2 regions of the Paenibacillus sp. FSL R7-0273 genome follow, and region 2 is predicted to be linked to the other one. Evidence: a T-box and tRNA genes for the amino acid it is inferred to sense, from the RefSeq annotation. Region 2 holds a T-box; the other holds one or more tRNA genes.
The links. The T-box of region 2 lies ahead of R70723_RS25355 (arginine--tRNA ligase). A T-box ahead of a tRNA ligase gene usually reads a tRNA of that ligase, here a tRNA-Arg.
Positions count from the first base shown of each region.

Region 1 (9,494 bases), 2.2 Mb from region 2:
TTGTGGTATTTTTTTTGCCCTTATTAGTTAAATAGGTGTAAAAAGGGCCTTTAGCTCAGCTGGTTAGAGCGCACCTCTGATAAGGGTGAGGTCAGTGGTTCGAGTCCACTAAGGCCCACCATTTTCCCTGATAGCTCAGTTGGTAGAGCACTCGACTGTTAATCGAGTTGTCACAGGTTCGAGTCCTGTTCGGGGAGCCATCTGGAGAGGTGTCCGAGTTTGGCCGAAGGAGCACGATTGGAAATCGTGTAGGCGCCACAAGCGTCTCGAGGGTTCGAATCCCTCTCTCTCCGTTGCGTTACCTCCCTTTAATGGGTTGTAGAACAGCAGTAATAGTAGCATGGCCCGTTGGTCAAGGGGTTAAGACACCTCCCTTTCACGGAGGTAACAGGGGTTCGAATCCCCTACGGGTCATAAGATGGAGGCTTAGCTCAGCTGGGAGAGCATCTGCCTTACAAGCAGAGGGTCGGGGGTTCGATCCCCTCAGCCTCCACCATAAACATTCCTGATAACGGAATATATACTTTTTACTGACGCGGGGTGGAGCAGCCCGGTAGCTCGTCGGGCTCATAACCCGAAGGCCGCAGGTTCAAATCCTGCCCCCGCAATACATCCCCAAAAAGTGAAGAAATGCTTTGTAGCATATTCCGATTACTTTCCGGGGACCCCAAAATCTTTATCCTGGAACCGTGGTGTAGTTGGCCTAACATGCCTGCCTGTCACGCAGGAGATCGCGGGTTCGAATCCCGTCGGTTCCGCCATCTTTATTGCTTCTGGTATGAAGGTAACAGGAATTGAGCATCCTATATCTCGAAGTATAGAGTACCATCCGATTCCGTAGCATTTGCTAATTATTATTGTTGGGGATTAGCCAAGCGGTAAGGCAACGGACTTTGACTCCGTCATGCATAGGTTCAAATCCTATATCCCCAGCCATTACTTTTTCCTTGAGAGCCATTAGCTCAGTTGGTAGAGCACCTGACTTTTAATCAGGGTGTCGAAGGTTCGAGTCCTTCATGGCTCACCATTATTTACAAAGTGTGCGCGTGTGGCGGAATGGCAGACGCACCAGACTTAGGATCTGGCGTTTCACGACGTGGGGGTTCAAGTCCCTTCACGCGCACCATGTTTATGCGGACGTGGCTCAGCGGTAGAGCATCGCCTTGCCAAGGCGAGGGTCGCGGGTTCGATTCCCGTCGTCCGCTCCATATAGATTGTGCGCCCTTAGCTCAGCTGGATAGAGCGTTTGACTACGAATCAAAAGGTCAGGAGTTCGAATCTCTTAGGGCGCGCCATTTATTTTTTTAAGCAGTACGAACTACTTTATTACGGGATGTAGCTCAGCTTGGTAGAGCACCTGGTTTGGGACCAGGGGGTCGCATGTTCAAATCGTGTCATCCCGATTTTATATTTTGCGGGTGTAGTTCAATGGTAGAACTTTAGCCTTCCAAGCTAATAGCGTGGGTTCGATTCCCATCACCCGCTTCACACAAAGCAAGAACTGCAGTTAATCTGCGGTTCTTGCTTTTTTTGTATACTTCTTATCCGGACGGACGTGTGTTAGATGACAGCGGAAAAGCGCAGAATTCTGATATAGTTGAAGCTATGTACATAGGTACCTTTTATGATTGATAGGAAGCTAAGGAGTATAAGGAATGACAGACAAAGTAATCCGAATTTTTAAAATCATCAATGCCATCCAGTCCAACCCGGGGATTACCGCCGCCGATCTCGCCTTCCGATGCGATGTGAATATCAGGACGATTTACAGGGATCTTGATGTGATCAGCCATTTCGCGCCGGTTACGAACGAGGGCAGGGGGACCGGGTACAGGTTCCTGGGGAACTTTTTTCAGTATCCGCTTGATTTCTCGGAGCAGGAGGCACTGGCTTTTTCGCTGCTGCCGTCTGTGCTGCATGAGGACAAAATCCCTCCAGGCTTCCACACCGCCTATGATAAGGTAATGGGAACCCACCTCAAAGAAAAGTCCAAGTTGAACGGAGTGCTGGAGAATATTGCTGATATTATCCAGATGGGAACTCCCGCATACCGCAAAGAAAGCCGTAATTTTTTGCAGCCGATTATCGGCGCTATCCTGGAGCAGCAGAGCATCCGTACGGTTTACCACTCCCAGGCACGCAATGCTACAACTGAACGCGAGATCGACCCCTATTATCTGATTCCGCGCGACCAGCGCTTTTATCTCGTCGGCTACTGCCATCTTAAGCAGGATATCCGTACCTTCCGCATCAGCCGTTTTCAACAGGTGGAGGTAACCGGTAACGCTTTTGACAAGAGCGGGTTTAACATTAAGCATTATCTTAAAAATACCTGGTCCATCGACCGCGGCAGCAAAAATATCCGCTTTAAGGTCCGTTTCTCCCGTGAGGTGGCACGTTACATTAAGGAAGAGGAGCTGTTCGTGCATCCGTGGATGAGCGATGAGCAGGACGGCAGCCTGCTGTTTGAAGTGACTGTTAATAACGCCAAGGAATTCATGAAGTGGATTCTGCAATATGGTCCGGACGCGGAGATCCTGGAGCCGGCATCGGCCAGGCTGGAGATGAAGCAGAAGCTGGAGAGATGGATAAGGATGTATCAGTAGACAAAGGCACAACTCCCTGATTCATAGAGAATAGGAGTTGTGCCGCAGCATGACGTATTATTTTATGAAAAAGGATTACTCAGTCTGATCTGCATCCAGTGGAGCCGGCAGCCCAAGCCCTGCAGCTATACGCTGTCCAAACTCAGGATCAGCCTTGAAGAAGTGACCGATCTGGCGGATTTTGATCTCATCGTATTCAACTGGAGTCATCGCACCTACGATATTTTCTACCAGGCGTGCACGCTCCTCTTCACTCAGCAGGCGGTACAAATCACCGGCTTGTGTGTAGTGATCATTGTGATCGTAAGCAACGCTGTCAGCCTGACCGGTTACCTGAAATGGAGCAGGCTTATCCTGTGGAGACTCCTTAGCGCCGCCAAAGCTGTTAGGCTCATAATAGACGGAACCGCCGCCGTTACGGGTAGCGTTCATCGCACCGTCGCGCTGGTTATTGTTCACTTCGGCAACCGGACGGTTGATTGGCAGCTGGTTGTGGTTGGCTCCGACCCGGTAGCGATGGGCATCGGCGTATGCGAACAGGCGGCCCTGCAGCATTTTGTCAGGAGAGGCTTCTATGCCGGGCACGAATGAACCTGGAGAGAAGGTAGCCTGCTCAACCTCGGCAAAATAATTCTCCGGGTTACGGTCCAGCACCATCCGGCCGACTTCAATCAGCGGGTAATCCTTCTGCGACCAGACCTTGGTTACGTCAAACGGGTCGAACCGGTACGTATCCGCATCCTCCTCCGGCATAATCTGGACACACAGCTTCCAGGCCGGGAAATCCCCTTTATCGATCGCGTTGAACAAATCCTCAGTATGATAATCCGGGTTCTCACCCGCCAGCTGTGCCGCGAGCTTTACATCCAGATTCTTGACGCCCTGTTCTGTTTTAAAATGATACTTTACCCATACCACCTTACCCTCAGCATTAACCCATTTAAACGTATGGCTACCGAACCCGTGCATATGACGGAGTGTCGCCGGAATGCCGCGGTCAGACATGAGAATAGTAACCTGGTGCAGTGATTCAGGCGATAGGGACCAGAAATCCCAGACGGCGTTCGGATTCTTCAGGTGAGTCTGCGGATGGCGCTTCTGGGTATGGATGAAGTCCGGGAACTTAATGGCATCGCGGATGAAGAAGACCGGCGTATTGTTGCCCACCAGATCATAATTGCCTTCCTCCGTATAAAATTTAACGGCAAAACCGCGCGGATCACGAACCGTATCAGCTGAACCGAGCTCGCCGGCTACAGTTGAGAAGCGGATGAACATCGGCGTACGCTTGCCTACTTCAGACAAAAAGGCCGCCTTGGTATATTGGGACAAATCCTGTGTAACCTCAAAATATCCATGAGCACCAGCTCCCTTGGCATGGACAACCCGTTCTGGAACACGCTCTCTATTAAAATGGGCCAGCTTTTCAAGCAGATGAACATCCTGCAGCAAAGTAGGTCCGCGTGAGCCTGCGGTCATTGAATGCTGATTGTCTCCGACGGGGGCGCCCCAGCTTGTGGTTAATTTGTTATTGCCTTGACTCATGAATACATTCACCTCGGTATAGGATTTAAATTTAGAATTAGTATAAGTTTTATATTAACAAAAATTTTAGAGAAATCAATCCTTTTTTATAATTATTATAATTAACAATATGCGGAAATAGGGTTGATTATGAGCTGGTGCAGGCTGCTGATGAAAGACAGGGGCGGGCGAGATGAGGTTGACTAAAGGTATGGTGGGGAGGATCGGAGGAAAAGCGGAGGGAGCAGATTAAGTATATTGAAATGTATTGAATTGTGGTGAAGTGTGTTGAGTTGTTTTTAATAGTGTTATGTGATTGAAGAGGAGGGGGATTTTTACTTTAACTGCACTCTGTACATCTAAAATGGCTGTTCTTCATAAAAAAACCCCCGTCCGCGAGAAGCAGACAGGAGCTTAATATTGTTACACTATAGCGGAGGGAGAGCCTAGAGGGCTACTCCTTAATATACATTCTGCTGTAATACTCATCCAGCATCCGTTTGGTGGCGAATTCCTCGCGGGTGGTCTCAATGCTCTTACGCATCATTTTCACCCAGGTATCCCGGTTCTCATAGAAGGTCGGAAGCACACGGTTCAGCAGGGTATCGTATAAGGCATCGCTGTCATGCTTGTCGAGCACAGCAAAGTCAGTAGTCTCGAAGCCTTCCCCAATCTGCCAGCCATTCTCCCCGTCAATGCAGGCTTCGGGCCACCAGCCGTCAAGGATGGAGCAGTTCAGCACACCGTTCATCGCAGCCTTCATGCCGGAGGTGCCGCTGGCTTCCAGCGGACGGCGCGGGTTGTTGAGCCAGATGTCCGAGCCGCGGGTCAGCTGAGCGCCGATCGTCATATCGTAGTTTTCCAGGAAAACTACGCTCTTCGGATATTTTTTCATCATGGCAACGAGGTTGCTGACGATTTTTTTGCCGTTGTCATCCAGCGGATGGGCCTTGCCCGAGAAGACGATCTGGATTTTGCCATCCTTCAGATAAGGCTCAATAATCTCCGGCTGGGAGAAAATAAGATCACTGCGCTTGTACGGCGCGGCCCGGCGGGAGAAGCCAATCAGCAGGTTGTCGGGATTCAGTGCGATGCCGGAACGGTCCTCGATAAAGCCGATCAGCTCATTCTTGATCTCCTTGTGCGCGCCCCACAGGTCGCCGTCTTCCTCATAAGCACGCGTAATCCGCTCGTCCACCCAGGTAGGGGTATGGATAGCATTGGTGATGCCGATGATTTCCGATCTGCCGGCAACTTCCTTCCACATTTTGCCCGCTGTATCCGCATGCAGCTGGGCCACGCCGTTAGAGATGCGGGACAGGCGCAGACCGGCCACCGTCATATTAAACGGCTCGCCGCCGATCCGCTCCATCTGCGCACGGGTCAGGCCGTTAAAAGCGCCCATGTACTCAAGACGGTCCAGCGGATGGGTTTCGTTGCCCTCTTTTATCGGAGTATGGGTGGTGAACACTACTTCTTCGCGCGTAGCCTTCCAGGCCTCTTCAAAGGTGCTGCCTCCGGACATCTTCTCACGGATCAGCTCAACGGCAGCCAGCGCTGCATGGCCTTCATTGAAATGGTAGACGTCGATTGGAATCTCCAGCGCACGCATCGCTTTTACCCCGCCGATTCCGAGCACGATCTCCTGGGCAATCCGTTCCTCACCAAACCAGCCGTACAGCTGGCCGGTAATCCAGGCGTCACTGTTCTCCGGAATGTCCGTATCGAGCAGGTAGAGGGGGTTATTGCCGAACTTGTCTGTTTTCCATACTTTGCAGACTACATCTGTTTTTCTAACCTTTACAGTAACCTTAACGCCTGTATCTTCAAGAAAATCATAGACATAATTGTGGTAGGAGTCATAAGGATTGCCGTTCGCATCAATCTTCTGGTCGGTATAGCCCTGCTTCCATTTCAGCCCGATCGGGATGATGGGGGCGCCGATGTCCTTTGCACCTTTGATGTAATCTCCAGCAAGAATGCCCAGGCCGCCGGCGTACATTTTGAAGTCGGAATGCAGGCCATACTCCATGCTGAAATAAGCGACAGACGGTAATTTGTTCTGGTTCACTTGATAAGCCTCCTAAATATGAATTGGATTGGAATCAGGTGTTACTGCAGGCTACATCTAAGGTGCAAACGTTTGCTCAAAATGGCGAAAACTTCCCTGGAAGCGATTGCACACTTATTCTAGCACATTTATTCCAAAAAAGCACAGCGAAGTTTTCGTGAAGCAGCGGATATAAATTCACCGGATAAACCTTTCAGGACATGAAGGAAAAAGGGAAGCTATCAGCGGAATTCATGGCATCAGCCAGAATAGTTTGATTAACCCGGCTTGAGGCCATAAGATATAGAGGGAATGATTGTTTTGGATGATTAAAGAATTAACGGCATGAAAGGCCGGAGCGGTAACCGGGACTGCAGCATGATGAAGCAGCTCTGTCAAAATAAACTAATGGTGGTGTACAAGCTTGAGTATAGTAGTAATCGGAAGCTTAAACATGGACATGGTTGTGCGCACGCAGCGTGCACCGGAGGCGGGAGAGACGCTGTTCGGGCAGGATTTTGCCCTGTCGCCCGGCGGGAAAGGTGCCAACCAGGCTGTAGCGGCGGCTCGGCTCGGCGCGGAGGTCACGATGATCGGCAGCGTCGGCCGGGACGGCTTCGGGAGTGAGCTGCTGGAAATTATGCGCGGAGAAGGCATTCACACGGAGCATCTTACACAAAGCGAGAAGCTCGGCACTGGGGTTGCTTCGATCGTCGTTGACGGCGAGGGGGAGAACCGGATCATTGTGGTCCCGGGTGCGAACCTTGAGCTGGGTGTAGCGGATATTCAAGCACTGGAGACGGTTATTTCCGGTGCGGATATGATTGTCATGCAGCTGGAAACGGATCTTGCGATGTGCGAGGAAGCAGCACGGATAGCGGGCAAGCACCAGATACCGGTGATTCTTAATCCGGCGCCGGCACGTGAGCTGAGCAATGAAATGCTGAGCTATGTCACCTACCTCACTCCGAATGAGACAGAGGCAGGCATTCTTTCGGGCGTTGAAGTGAGCGGTATGGAGTCGGCGGAGCAGGCGGCACGTATTTTGCTGCAAAAAGGGGTGCAGAACGTGATCATCACTCTCGGCTCCAAAGGGGCGCTGATTGTAAATGGAGCCCACTGCGAGCATGTTCAGGGATTTCCGGTGAAGGCTGTGGATACAGTGGCTGCGGGGGATTCTTTTAACGGGGCGCTGGCTTATCAGCTGACCTCCGGGAAGCCGCTGGCAGCTGCTGTCCGTTTCGCCAATGCGGTTGGGGCGCTGGCAGTCGGCAGACAGGGGGCAATTCCGTCGCTGCCTAAGCTGGCAGAGGTTGAGCAGTTTATTAAGGCAGCTGCGGAGGCTTAAGGGATTACTAGAACAGATGTATAGGGGGCAGAACATAGATGAGCGGCACGGTAACCGTTAAAAATGTAACACTGGGCGAAGGTATGCCCAAGATTTGCGTACCTCTGGTCAGTACCACGCTGGCAGAGCTTGAGGCTGAAGCTGCTGCGGTGAAGGCTCTGGCTCCGGATGTGGTGGAGTGGCGGAGTGATTATTTTGCAGAAGTCGAAGATATTGCGGCCGTTAAGGCAGCACTGGAGCGGATTCAGGGCATACTGCCTGATATTCCGCTGATCTTTACGTTCCGCAGTGCGAGGGAAGGCGGAGAGAAGGAAATTTCCGCAGACTATTATGTTCAGCTTAATAAGGCTGCTGCCGGGAGCGGCTGGGTTGACATTATTGATGTAGAGCTGTCCGGCCGGGAAGAGGAGGTCCGCGGACTGATTGCAGCGGCGCATGCCTGCGGTGTTTTTGTTATCGTGTCTAATCATGATTTCGCAGGGACGCCTGCCGAAGAGGAGATCATTTCCCGGCTGCGCAGAGCCCAGGAGCTGGGCGGTGATCTGCCGAAGATTGCTGTTATGCCAAACAGTGCCGGAGATGTGCTGACCCTGCTGGCGGCAACTGTAAAAATGCAGGAGCTATACGCGGACCGTCCCATCATTACGATGTCGATGGGCGGGGAGGGTGTGATCAGCCGGCTGGCCGGGGAGATTTTTGGATCGGCGCTGACCTTTGGTGCGGCGCATAAGCCTTCGGCCCCGGGGCAGGTGGCAGCTGCTGAGCTGCGTACGGTGCTGGAGCTGCTGCATAGGAGCTTGTAGAGCAGGACTATGAAATTTAAAGGGGCGTTCCGGCCAGTGGCCGGAGCGCCTTTTGAATGTATGCGCCCGTGCCGGCGGTAAAAGTCCCGTTGTTTCAGGCGCGGACGAGTAGATTGGCGGAAATAACGGTAAAAGTCCCGTTGTTTCAGGCGCGGACGGGCGGATTGGCGGAAATAACGGTAAAAGTCCCGTTGTTTCAGGCGCGAACGGGCGGATTGGCGGAAATAACGGTAAAAGTCCCGTTGTTTCAGGCGCGGACGGGCGGATTGGCGGAAATAACGGTAAAAGTCCCGTTGTTATAGGCGCGGACGTTGGGATTGTCGGAAATAACGGTAAAAGTCCCGTTGTTTCAGGTGCGGACGGGTGGATTGTCGGAAATAACGGTAAAAGTCCCGTTGTTATAGGCGCGGACGAGTAGATTGGCGGAAATAACGGTAAAAGTCCCGTTGTTTCAGGCGCGGACGGGCGGATTGGCGGAAATAACGGTAAAAGTCCCGTTGTTTCAGGCGCGGACGGGCGAATTGGTGGAAATAAAAGTAAAATTCCCGTTGTTATAGGTGCGGACAGGCGGATTGTCGGAAATAACGGTAAAAGTCCCGTTGTTTCAGGCGCGGACGGGTAGATTGGTGGAAAGAACGGTAAAAGTCCCGTTGTTATAGGTGCAGACGGGTAGATTGTCGGAAATAACAGTAAAAGTCCCGTTGTTTCAGGCGCGGACGAGTAGATTGTCGGAAATAAAGGTAAAAGTCCCGGTGTTTCAGGCGCGGACGGGCGGATTGGCGGAATAACGGTAAAAGTCCCGTTGTTTCAGGCGCGGACGGGCGGATTGGCGGAAATAACGGTAAAAGTCCCGTTGTTTCAGGCGCGGACGGGCGGATTGGCGGAAATAACGGTAAAAGACCCGTTGTTATAGGCGCGGACGGGCGGATTGGCAGAAATAACGGTAAAAGTCCCGTTAATATTAGCCAATGCGGGAATTTATTAAATTAATCATCCCGGCTGTTTGTATCGGCACCTGCAGATAACCTACAATGTAGGCAGATGTATGTCAAACATACGCATACACCAAGTGCGTAGATGGAAAGGATGAAAGCCCATGACGGAATCCATTCTGGTTGTTGAGGATGAGGAAAAAATCGCCCGCCTGCTGCAGATTGAGCTGG
Region 1 covers NZ_CP009283.1:817,714-827,207, forward strand. Annotated here, with positions in the region: tRNA gene R70723_RS03545 (tRNA-Ile) at 45-121, shown strand; tRNA gene R70723_RS03550 (tRNA-Asn) at 125-200, shown strand; tRNA gene R70723_RS03555 (tRNA-Ser) at 204-293, shown strand; tRNA gene R70723_RS03560 (tRNA-Glu) at 343-414, shown strand; tRNA gene R70723_RS03565 (tRNA-Val) at 421-496, shown strand; tRNA gene R70723_RS03570 (tRNA-Met) at 535-608, shown strand; tRNA gene R70723_RS03575 (tRNA-Asp) at 684-761, shown strand; tRNA gene R70723_RS03580 (tRNA-Gln) at 862-936, shown strand; tRNA gene R70723_RS03585 (tRNA-Lys) at 952-1,027, shown strand; tRNA gene R70723_RS03590 (tRNA-Leu) at 1,043-1,126, shown strand; tRNA gene R70723_RS03595 (tRNA-Gly) at 1,134-1,208, shown strand; tRNA gene R70723_RS03600 (tRNA-Arg) at 1,219-1,295, shown strand; tRNA gene R70723_RS03605 (tRNA-Pro) at 1,330-1,403, shown strand; tRNA gene R70723_RS03610 (tRNA-Gly) at 1,415-1,485, shown strand; gene R70723_RS03615 (helix-turn-helix transcriptional regulator) at 1,656-2,606, shown strand; gene katA (catalase KatA) at 2,682-4,151, opposite strand; gene glgP (alpha-glucan family phosphorylase) at 4,585-6,201, opposite strand; gene rbsK (ribokinase) at 6,605-7,528, shown strand; gene aroD (type I 3-dehydroquinate dehydratase) at 7,567-8,331, shown strand; gene R70723_RS03645 (response regulator transcription factor) at 9,428-9,494, shown strand, end outside.
Region 1: it has a tRNA-Arg gene. The T-box ahead of R70723_RS25355 (arginine--tRNA ligase) is inferred to sense a tRNA for this amino acid. The anticodon was not compared.

Region 2 (9,494 bases):
GCAGAAGCCGGTGTACTCACCCCGCGCAATGCTCCCGTCAGCAGCCCGGGGGTTGCTGAACGTTCAGGAGACCGGCAGCTCGTAAGCGGTATGCTGGAGGTGTTCGCGGACGGCAGCAGCAACAGCCGCCCCCGCCCCAGCGTTACCGGAAGCTACTCGGATCTCCGGACCCCGCTGCAGGTGGAGTTCATCTGCAAGCCGGTGACCATCAGCCACCGCACACAAATGCTTGGCATTGAGCTCAAGGTCGGGCCTAAGCGCCCCTATATTGTACAGAAGATCAGAACCTTCCTAGACCGGGTACAGCGCCGCGAGCCCTTCGAGTTCTCCAGACATTTCAGCTATGACCCCGCACTGCATTCGTTCGACAAAGAAGACAATGCCGTGCTGCTGAAGCTGATCGAAATATCAGCCAATGAACAGCTGTACCGGGCCGGTGTTAATCCCTATGCTGTACAATCCGGCGGAATGGGCGGAGACCGCGTGCTGGCAGTTCCTCCGGTATTCTGGGAAGCACTGCTTCCGGTACTGCTCGCTGCCCCCTCCGCCTATCTGCAGCAGGGTGATCTGATTATGGAGAAGCTGCAGCTGTCCGCTGAGGCTCCCCCGCTCGACTTCGCGTTTGACCAGGCGTCCGGGGAAGGCTACCGGCTTGATATTCAGGGTATGGCGGAGATTATGGTGCTGGAGGATTACGGCCTGGTATTATCCGGCGGCAGGCTGCTGAAGCTCGGGACAGAGGAATGCCGCAGGCTTTCGGAGCTGAAGCGGATGCTGGCAGCCGCACGCAAGGACGGGCTGGCCATTGCCCCGGAGCAGATGGAGCCTTTTATGGAGCAGGTTATTCCCGGACTCAAAAAGCTTGGCCGCGTGCATATTGCCGAAGCTATCGCAGGCCGGATAGTCCAGACCCAGCTGCAGGCGCGGCTGTATCTCGACCGGGTAAGGGACCGGCTGCTTGCCGGCCTCGAGTTCCAGTATGGCGGTATTGTGATCAATCCGCTGGAGGAGGACAGCCGCAGCCGGGGCAGCGAGGTGATCCTGATGCGTGACGGGGAGGCTGAGCGGCGGATTCTCGGGCTGATGGAGCATGAATCTTTTGTCCGGACAGAAGGCGGCTACATTATGAACAATGAAGAAGGGGAATATGATTTTCTCTATCATACGATCCCGCTTCTCGAGCCGCTGCTTCAGGTATATGCCACCACCGCCGTCAAAGCCAGAATTGCCGCCGACACCTATATCCCTAAGGCTGTACTGACCTGGAATGAAAAAACCGACTGGCTGGAATTCAAGTTTGCCATGCAGGGCATACCGGAGAGCGAGGTTGTACAGATTCTGGAGGCACTGCGTGAAAAGCGCAGATACTACCGGCTTCCGGACGGTGCGCTGCTGCCGCTGGAGAGTGCGGAGCTGCTGCAGATTATTGAGTTCATGAATGAGCTCGGGGTCAACAGTGTGCCTTTTACGAAGCTCCAGTTCACTCTGCCTTTAATACAGGGCCTGCAGCTCAATCCTGATGCCAAGCATGGTGATGCCGTTACCATCGGGCGCTCCTTCCGGCGGCTGATGGCCAATATGGCCAGTCCCGAAAATCTCGATTTTCCGCTGCCGGACAGCCTTGCTTCCGTGCTTCGTGACTATCAGCAGTTCGGCTTCCAGTGGATGAAGACGCTGGCCCATTACCGGTTCGGCGGCATTCTAGCTGACGATATGGGACTCGGCAAAACACTGCAGAGCATCGCCTTCCTCCTCTCCGAGCTGCCGGATATCCGCAAGGGGGGCAAGCCCGCCCTGATCGTCGCGCCTGCTTCGCTGCTCTACAACTGGCGGAATGAGCTGCAGCGGTTCGCCCCCGAGATCAGGGCGGTTATCGCTGACGGAAATCTGAGTGAGCGCAGCAAAGCGGTACGCAGCGGTGCTGACACCGACGTCATTATCACCTCGTATCCGCTGCTCCGGCGGGATATTGAGCGTTATGCGCGGCTGTCGTTCCACACGCTGATTCTCGATGAGGCGCAAATGATCAAGAACCATGCCACCCAGACCGCGCAGGCGGTAAAAATATTGCAGGCCCGCTACCGTTTCGCCCTTACAGGAACGCCGGTTGAGAATGCGCTGGAGGATCTGTGGTCCATTTACAGTGTGGTCTTCCCGGGCCTGTTCCCCGGCAAAAAAGCGTTCCATGATCTGCCGCGCGAAACGGTCGCCAAGCGGACCCGCCCGTTCCTGCTGCGCCGTCTAAAGAGCGATGTGCTCAAGGAGCTGCCGGATAAAATCGAATCCCTGCATGCCTCCGAGCTCCTGCCTGAGCAGAAAAAGCTGTACGTCGCTTATCTCGCCAGACTGCGGAAGGAGGCGCTGAAGCATCTCGACAACGAGGGCTTCGGCCACGGCCGGATCAAGGTGCTCGCGGGGATTACCCGGCTGCGCCAGCTCTGCTGCCATCCCGCCCTGTTCGTCGAGGACTATGCCGGAGGCTCGGCTAAATTTGACCAGCTGCTGGAGATTATTGAGGAATGCCGCAGCTCCGGCAAGCGGATGCTGATCTTCTCCCAGTTCACGGAGATGCTCGGGATGATTGGACGGGAGCTTGCGCTGCAGGGCGTCCGGCACTTTTATCTGGACGGCAAGACGCCGGCAGCCCAGCGTGTGGAGCTGTGCAGCAGGTTCAACGAGGGTGAAGGCGACCTGTTCCTTGTGTCCTTAAAAGCCGGCGGCACCGGCCTCAACCTGACCGGAGCAGACACGGTGATCCTCTATGATCTGTGGTGGAATCCGGCTGTTGAGCAGCAGGCTGCCGACCGGGCCCACCGGATCGGACAGAAAAAGGTCGTGCAGGTCATCAGGCTGGTCGCCCAAGGCACCGTGGAGGACAAGATGTACGAGCTGCAGCAGAAGAAAAAAAATCTGATCGAGGAGGTTATCCAGCCCGGGGCAGAGGCGCTGTCCGCCCTGACCGAGCAGGATATCCGCGACATTCTGATGCTCTAACTCTATTGCAGGTTTGGTAGTGGAGTGGCAAATAAAGTATAATGACAGGGATTGTTACTGCTTAAGCAGCAGGCCGTCCGGCCTTCTGCCGCTTCTCTCTTAATGGTTTTATACTATTCTACCGGAGGTGCATTAACATGAGCTTTACCCTGGAACTTGGATCTTCCGCTCCTGACTTCAGCCTGAGGGCAACAGACGGCCAGACCTATTCACTGGACAGCTTCGCCACGGCAAAAGCACTGGTTATCTTCTTCACCTGCAATCATTGCCCGTTCGTCGTCGGCTCGGATGAGGTCACGCGCCAGACAGCGGAAAAATACCGCGAGCACGGTGTCGCTTTTGCCGGCATCAACGCCAACAGCGAAGCTACCCATCCTAACGATTCCTTTGAGCACATGGTGGTGCGGATGGAAGAGCAGAAATTCCCGTGGCTCTATCTCCGCGACGAGACACAGGACACTGCGCGGGCTTACGGTGCGCTGCGTACGCCGCATTTCTTTGTATTTGATCAGGAGCGCAAGCTGGTCTACACCGGCCGCGGCGTCGATAATCCTCGTGAAACGGACAAAATGACCGTTAACGATCTGGATAAGGCGCTGTCAGAGCTGCTCGCCGGACAAGCAATCAGCACGCCGCTGACCAATCCCATCGGCTGCAATGTCAAATGGGACGGCCAGGACGCGCACTGGATGCCGGCTGAGGCTTGCGATTTGGTATAAATCTTTGAGTTAACCGGGCCCGTGCGGCCCGGTTTTTTTGTGTGTTAATGGGATTTCCCCCTCTATTCCGGGATTTCGGGCACGGGTTTGGTGCGGTTAGTGGGATTTTTCCCTCTATTTCAGGGTTTTGGGCACGGGTTTGGTGCGGTTAGTGGGATTTTCCCCTCTATTCCGGCGTTTCGGGCACGGGTTTAGTGTGGTTAGTGGGATTTTTCCCTCTGACAGAGACTTTGTCTCGCGGCAAGGTTCCGCCAGTATTATCAATAAAAAAGAGACTTCCCAGCCGGCGGCTGATGAAGTCCCTCTTTTTACATTAGTTAGTTTTATAGATGCCTGGCTTAGACAATGGTCAGGCCGCCACTTGCGTATCCAGCGACAGTAGAAGCTATATCAAGTCCGGCTGTAACTGAGGACGAGAAGACCATCAGCAGACGGTCACCCGCAGCAACCGGAATGCTCAGCCCCGAAGTAAGGCCGCTGCTGATTGTACCCAGAGCGAGGACACCGGTCAGTGGCGGAGCCAGCGTAACCAGCGCACCCGGTACAGCTGTAAAGGTATTATTCGGCGTTGTCGAGCGGAACAGCTGAGCGGTTATTGTAACCGTCGAGCCTACCAGTGACAATGCCGCTGTTGTGCTGAAATAGCCGGCCAGTGAAGTAATTGTACCCGCACGAGGTACAGAGAAGGCAAAGTTGAGCAGTGTGCCTGCCGCACCTGTGAGGTCAATGACCCCGCCGGTAATGGTTACACCGGTCGCACTGTTGCCAAAGCCGATCAAGCTGGAAGTATTCAGCAGACCGCCAAGTACAGTAGTCAAGGCAGCCGGAAGTCCGGATGCGTAAGGGATAATAGCGCCGGAGCCTGTTGGCCCGGTCACACCGGTCGCCCCTGTAGTACCTGCTACGCCTGTAGCTCCCGTAACCCCAGTCGCTCCCGCCGTGCCTGTCGCACCTGTAACCCCAGTCGCTCCTGCCGTACCCGTAGCTCCTGTAACCCCGGTCGCTCCTGCCGTGCCTGTAGCTCCCGTAACCCCGGTCGCTCCTGCCGTGCCTGTCGCTCCTGTAACCCCAGTCGCTCCTGCCGTGCCCGTAGCTCCCGTAACCCCAGTCGCTCCTACCGTACCCGTAGCTCCTGTAACCCCAGTCGCTCCTGCCGTGCCCGTAGCTCCTGTAACCCCAGTCGCTCCTGCCGTGCCCGTAGCTCCCGTAACCCCAGTCGCTCCTGCCGTGCCCGTAGCTCCCGTAACCCCAGTCGCTCCTGCCGTGCCTGTCGCACCTGTGGCACCGGTCACTCCTGCGCCAGTCGTCCCGGTTACACCCGTTGCCCCCGTCGCTCCGGCTGCACCAGTGGCACCTGTTGCTCCCGTCGCGCCAGGCTCTCCGCCGCCAGGGCCAGTTGCGCCTGTTGCGCCGGCCGGCCCGGTTGCTCCTGTTGCACCTGTAACGCCGGGAATCTCACCCATAAGCTCGGCTGAGACCAGACGATGAGCTGTTACCAGCTCACCCGTGCTGCTTTTGCCCCATAAAGAGATTTGAATCGGATCATCCGGCGGGTCGGTAGGCGTAACAAACAAAAACTCAAAGCCATCCAGATCCGCATAATAGTTATTCGTAATCACCTGGTTCGGTGCGAGATTAAGCGTCTCGCTGACATACAGGTTTCTTACACCGCCAAGCAGATAGTAACCCTGTACAAGCACGTTAGAAGCAGTTATGTCGCTGCGGTTATCTACACGGAGCGTAACTTGTGTGGTGGGTCTTGCGCCTGCAACCATGTTGTTTTCTATCGGTCCAGTAGAATAAAAACTCATCTGTGCAACTCTCCTTTTCCTATAAAATCTGTATTAATTCATGATCTCGCGGGAGGCCACACGGTGAGCTTCCACCAGCTGTCCGTCTGTCTGCTTGCCCCACACTGAGACCGCCAGATCAGCATCCATAATTCCACTGGTTGTAAAGACAAACTCATATCCGTCCAGATCCGCAAAATAGTTCCGGGTCACAGCCTCATCAGGAGCCACATTGATAACCTCACTAACGTACAGATTTCTGATTCCGGTAAAATAGAAGCCTTCAATCAGAACGCTGGCTGCCGTCTGGGAAGAACGGTTGTTAATCCGTATTGTCACAAGCTGGGCTGGTCTGACTCCCGATACAGGACTGTTCTCGATCGGTCCGGTTGATAATATTGCCATCCTGTTTCCTTCCTCCTTTCCATTCTCCCATCTATGAAATTTAAGCTGTGAATCTATCGGCGCTTCTAATGAAACGCACACTATATTACTATTCCGGCGCAGGACCGGCGGTGTGGACATGAGACAGGCTGCATACACCAAAATATCCAAATCCGCATAAGCTGTGCATAAGGAGAGAATGCCTATCGTGCTGCTGCTTTCCTGAAAAGTTGCATAAGGAAGAAGGGAGTCTCATGCCCCCTCCCGGCAAAGGAAAGAAGACAACTGCAAAAAAGCCGCCGGCAAACCCCAAAGCACAAACCCCAAAAGGGCTGGAATTTGCGGTTGCAGCGCTCCTCCTGACCGGCAAGCTGAAGGTAGACTCCATTCAGATGTTCACGGATGCTTCGCTGCTTGTCAGCCTGGTCGGCAAATATAAATCACTGAGTAATCTGAGCCAGAGCAATGTGGATAAGCTGGTCAGCTTTCTCGACGATAACAGCAGCCTGACGCTCCAAGAGATCATGACCGCCCTGAAGCAAAAAGCGGATAACACATAGACGGCAGCATCTTCAACCTGCATAAAGGGGGATAGCGCTCATGGGAAAAGAGGATTTTGACGGGGAGAATTTCGCCGGCGGGCTTCTGCTGGTTATTGTAATTGCTCTGCTGATCTACGGCTCCACAGATATAAAAGACCTGACTGCAGCACCGACCTCAGATTAATATTTTTCAACTTTCTCTCTCCCGGCCCTTGCTTTCTCCCTGAAATTCGCTATACTGATAAAAATCCATATGCAATCGATGAACGGGATAGTAGTGTGCCTGATCTAGTCTCAGCGAGCCGGGAATGGTGGAAACCGGTACAGATCAGCCCATGAAGCGCACCCGGGAGATGGACTTCTGAACCAACAGTAGGAAGCCCCGGCTGAAGACCGTTATCTTATGAGCGGCTAAACAGAGGTTTAGCAACTAGAGTGGTACCGCGAGCGCTAATCAGGCCTTCGTCTCTTTTGAGAGATGAGGGCTTTTTCTTATGCACAGGGGCGCCGGTTCATGGATAATGCAAAATTGTGTGCGGACGCTTTACCCATTTAGGAGGTCATACATTTATGTTAAGCCAGCTTATCAAAAACGCTCTGGAACAAAGTGTACAGCAGGTATTTACGAAGCTCGGGACCGCAGCAGCGGATCAGCCCGCCATTGTGCTGGAGCAGCCGGCCAATCCTGATTATGGCGACTATTCCACTAACATCGCTATGCAGCTAGCCAAATTACTCCGTAAAGCCCCTATGGCTATTGCAGAGCTGATAACAACAGAAATCAGTCACACTGGAGGTTTAAACAGCCTTTTCGCCAAAATCGACACCGCCGCTCCGGGCTTCATTAACCTGTACATCAACTGGCAGGAATGGGCCGGACGAGACTTTGAACTCCCTGCGGCTGCAGGGGAAAAGGTAATCATCGAGCATACTTCTGTGAACCCGAACAAATCCATGCACGTAGGTCATCTTAGAAATGCCTGTATCGGGGATGCGCTGGTCCGGATTTTGCGGAAAACCGGGTATAACGCCGAGGTCCATAACTATGTGGATGATCTCGGCAATCAGCTGGCGGATACGGTGGTCGGGCTGCTTCATGTGCCGCTGTCGGTCGGGCATGTCCGGTTTGGCGATTACTGCTGGGATATCTACGCCGGTGTGAACAAAGAGTACGCACTGCATCCGGAGAGTGTGCACAAACGGACAGAGATTCTTCATGGCCTCGAGGAGGGCAGCGGCAATACGGCCTGGCTGGGCAGTCTGGTTGCTGAGCGGATTGTGCGGGAGCATGTTGCGGAGATGAAGGCTTTTGGTATCCGTTATGATCTCCTGGTCTGGGAGAGCAATATATTGAAGGAGGGCTTTTGGGCTTCGGCTTTCGCGCTGCTGGCACAGACCGAGGTGTTCGTGCAGGAACGTGAGGGCAAGCTGGCGGGCTGCTGGATTCTCAAGCAGGCTGCGGGAGAGGATACGGACGGGTCTGATGCGGAGGAGCATCATAAGGATAAGGTGCTGGTGCGCTCGAACGGGATTTTAACCTACACCGCCAAGGATATTGCCTATCATCTCTGGAAGTTCGGGCTGCTGGACAAGGACTTCAGCTACAGTGAGTTTAATAGCGGGCTGTGGACCACGGGGCTGACCGGAGAGCAGAGGGCTTTTGGCAAGGCTGACCGGGTGGTAAATGTTATCGACTATAGACAGGAGTATCCGCAGGCGATGGTCAAGCAGGCACTGGAGGTGCTTGGATTCACGGAGCAGGCCGAAAAATTGCATCATGTCAGCTACGGCGTAGTTTCACTCAGTCCGGCATCCGCAGCAGAGCTTGGCATCGACATTTCGGAAGGCAAAGCCTCCTACGCCATGTCCGGCCGCCAGGGTATCGGCATCAAGGTGGCTGAGCTGGTGCAGCTGATGGAGAATACGATAGAAGCCACCCGTTCTGACAAAAACGGCCTGTCCAGCCGGCTCATCGCCACCGCTGCCATCCGTTATTATCTGCTGCGTTTTAATCTGGGGACGGAGATTATCTTCGACTTCAAGCAGGCGACCGAGATTTCCGGCAACACAGGCGTGTACCTGATGTACACCTATGCGCGTGCAGGCAGTGTGCTTAGTAAGGGTGCGGCTGCAGCACCTGTCCTCCCCGCCTTCCCGGCAGAGCTGCAAAAAGCCGAGCTCGCCCTGCTGAGGCATCTCAGCAATTGGCAGGACACACTTTACACCGCAAGTGTTCAGCTGACGCCGAATACGGTCTGCAATTATGCGCATACGCTGGCTTCGCTGTTCAACAACTTTTACTCCGCCTGCCCGATTCTAAAAGGCGGGGCAGAATCCGTTGCCTTCCGCCTCTGGCTTACGTACAGATTCCAGACAACGCTCGGTGAGGTGCTGGAGGTGCTCGGCCTGCCGCAGCCGGAGCGGATGTAAGCAGACGGCGGTTATAAATTTAGGCGTGGCTAATGCGGCTTAGCGGACAGCAGCTACAAATCAAGGGCTGATTGATGCTGCTCTGCGACGGCTGCTGCAAATCAAGGCCTGACTGGCGCCGGCCTTGCGACGGCTGCTGCAAATCAAGGCCTGACTGGCGCTGGCCTGCGACGGCTGCTGCAAATCATGGCCTGACTGGCGCTGGCTGCGACGGCTGCTGCAAATCAAGGCCTGACTGACGATGGCCTGCGACGGCTGCTGTAAATCAAGAGCTGACAGACGCTGGCCTTGCGACGGCTGCTGCAAATCAAGGCCTGAATGCCCCTGCTCAGCACGCCGCTGGATGCGTAAACAATATAACTGCATTCTGTGCAGCTAAATCCGCAGAAAAGCATACTTTTTCCGGTATAAGTGTATTCCATACAACTAAAATCCGTAAAAATGCCCGTTTAGCCGGATTTCGGGTGTTTTAGTTGCACAAAGTACAGCTAAAGTGGTTTTAGCGAGCCGAACAACAGCTTTAGTTGCACAAAGTACACTTAAAGCCCTATTCGTGCCGTGCTCTGCCTACTCTACCTACCCTACCCTGCCCTGCCTGCCCCTACCCGCCCTTTCCCGGGCTCTCATTCCGCCTG
Region 2 covers NZ_CP009283.1:5,897,028-5,906,521, forward strand. Annotated here, with positions in the region: gene R70723_RS25330 (DEAD/DEAH box helicase) at 1-2,994, shown strand, start outside; gene R70723_RS25335 (thioredoxin family protein) at 3,132-3,713, shown strand; gene R70723_RS25340 (exosporium glycoprotein BclB-related protein) at 4,052-5,524, opposite strand; gene R70723_RS25345 (hypothetical protein) at 5,558-5,908, opposite strand; gene R70723_RS25350 (hypothetical protein) at 6,142-6,447, shown strand; gene R70723_RS34300 (hypothetical protein) at 6,488-6,613, shown strand; T-box leader at 6,683-6,902, shown strand; gene R70723_RS25355 (arginine--tRNA ligase) at 7,000-8,859, shown strand.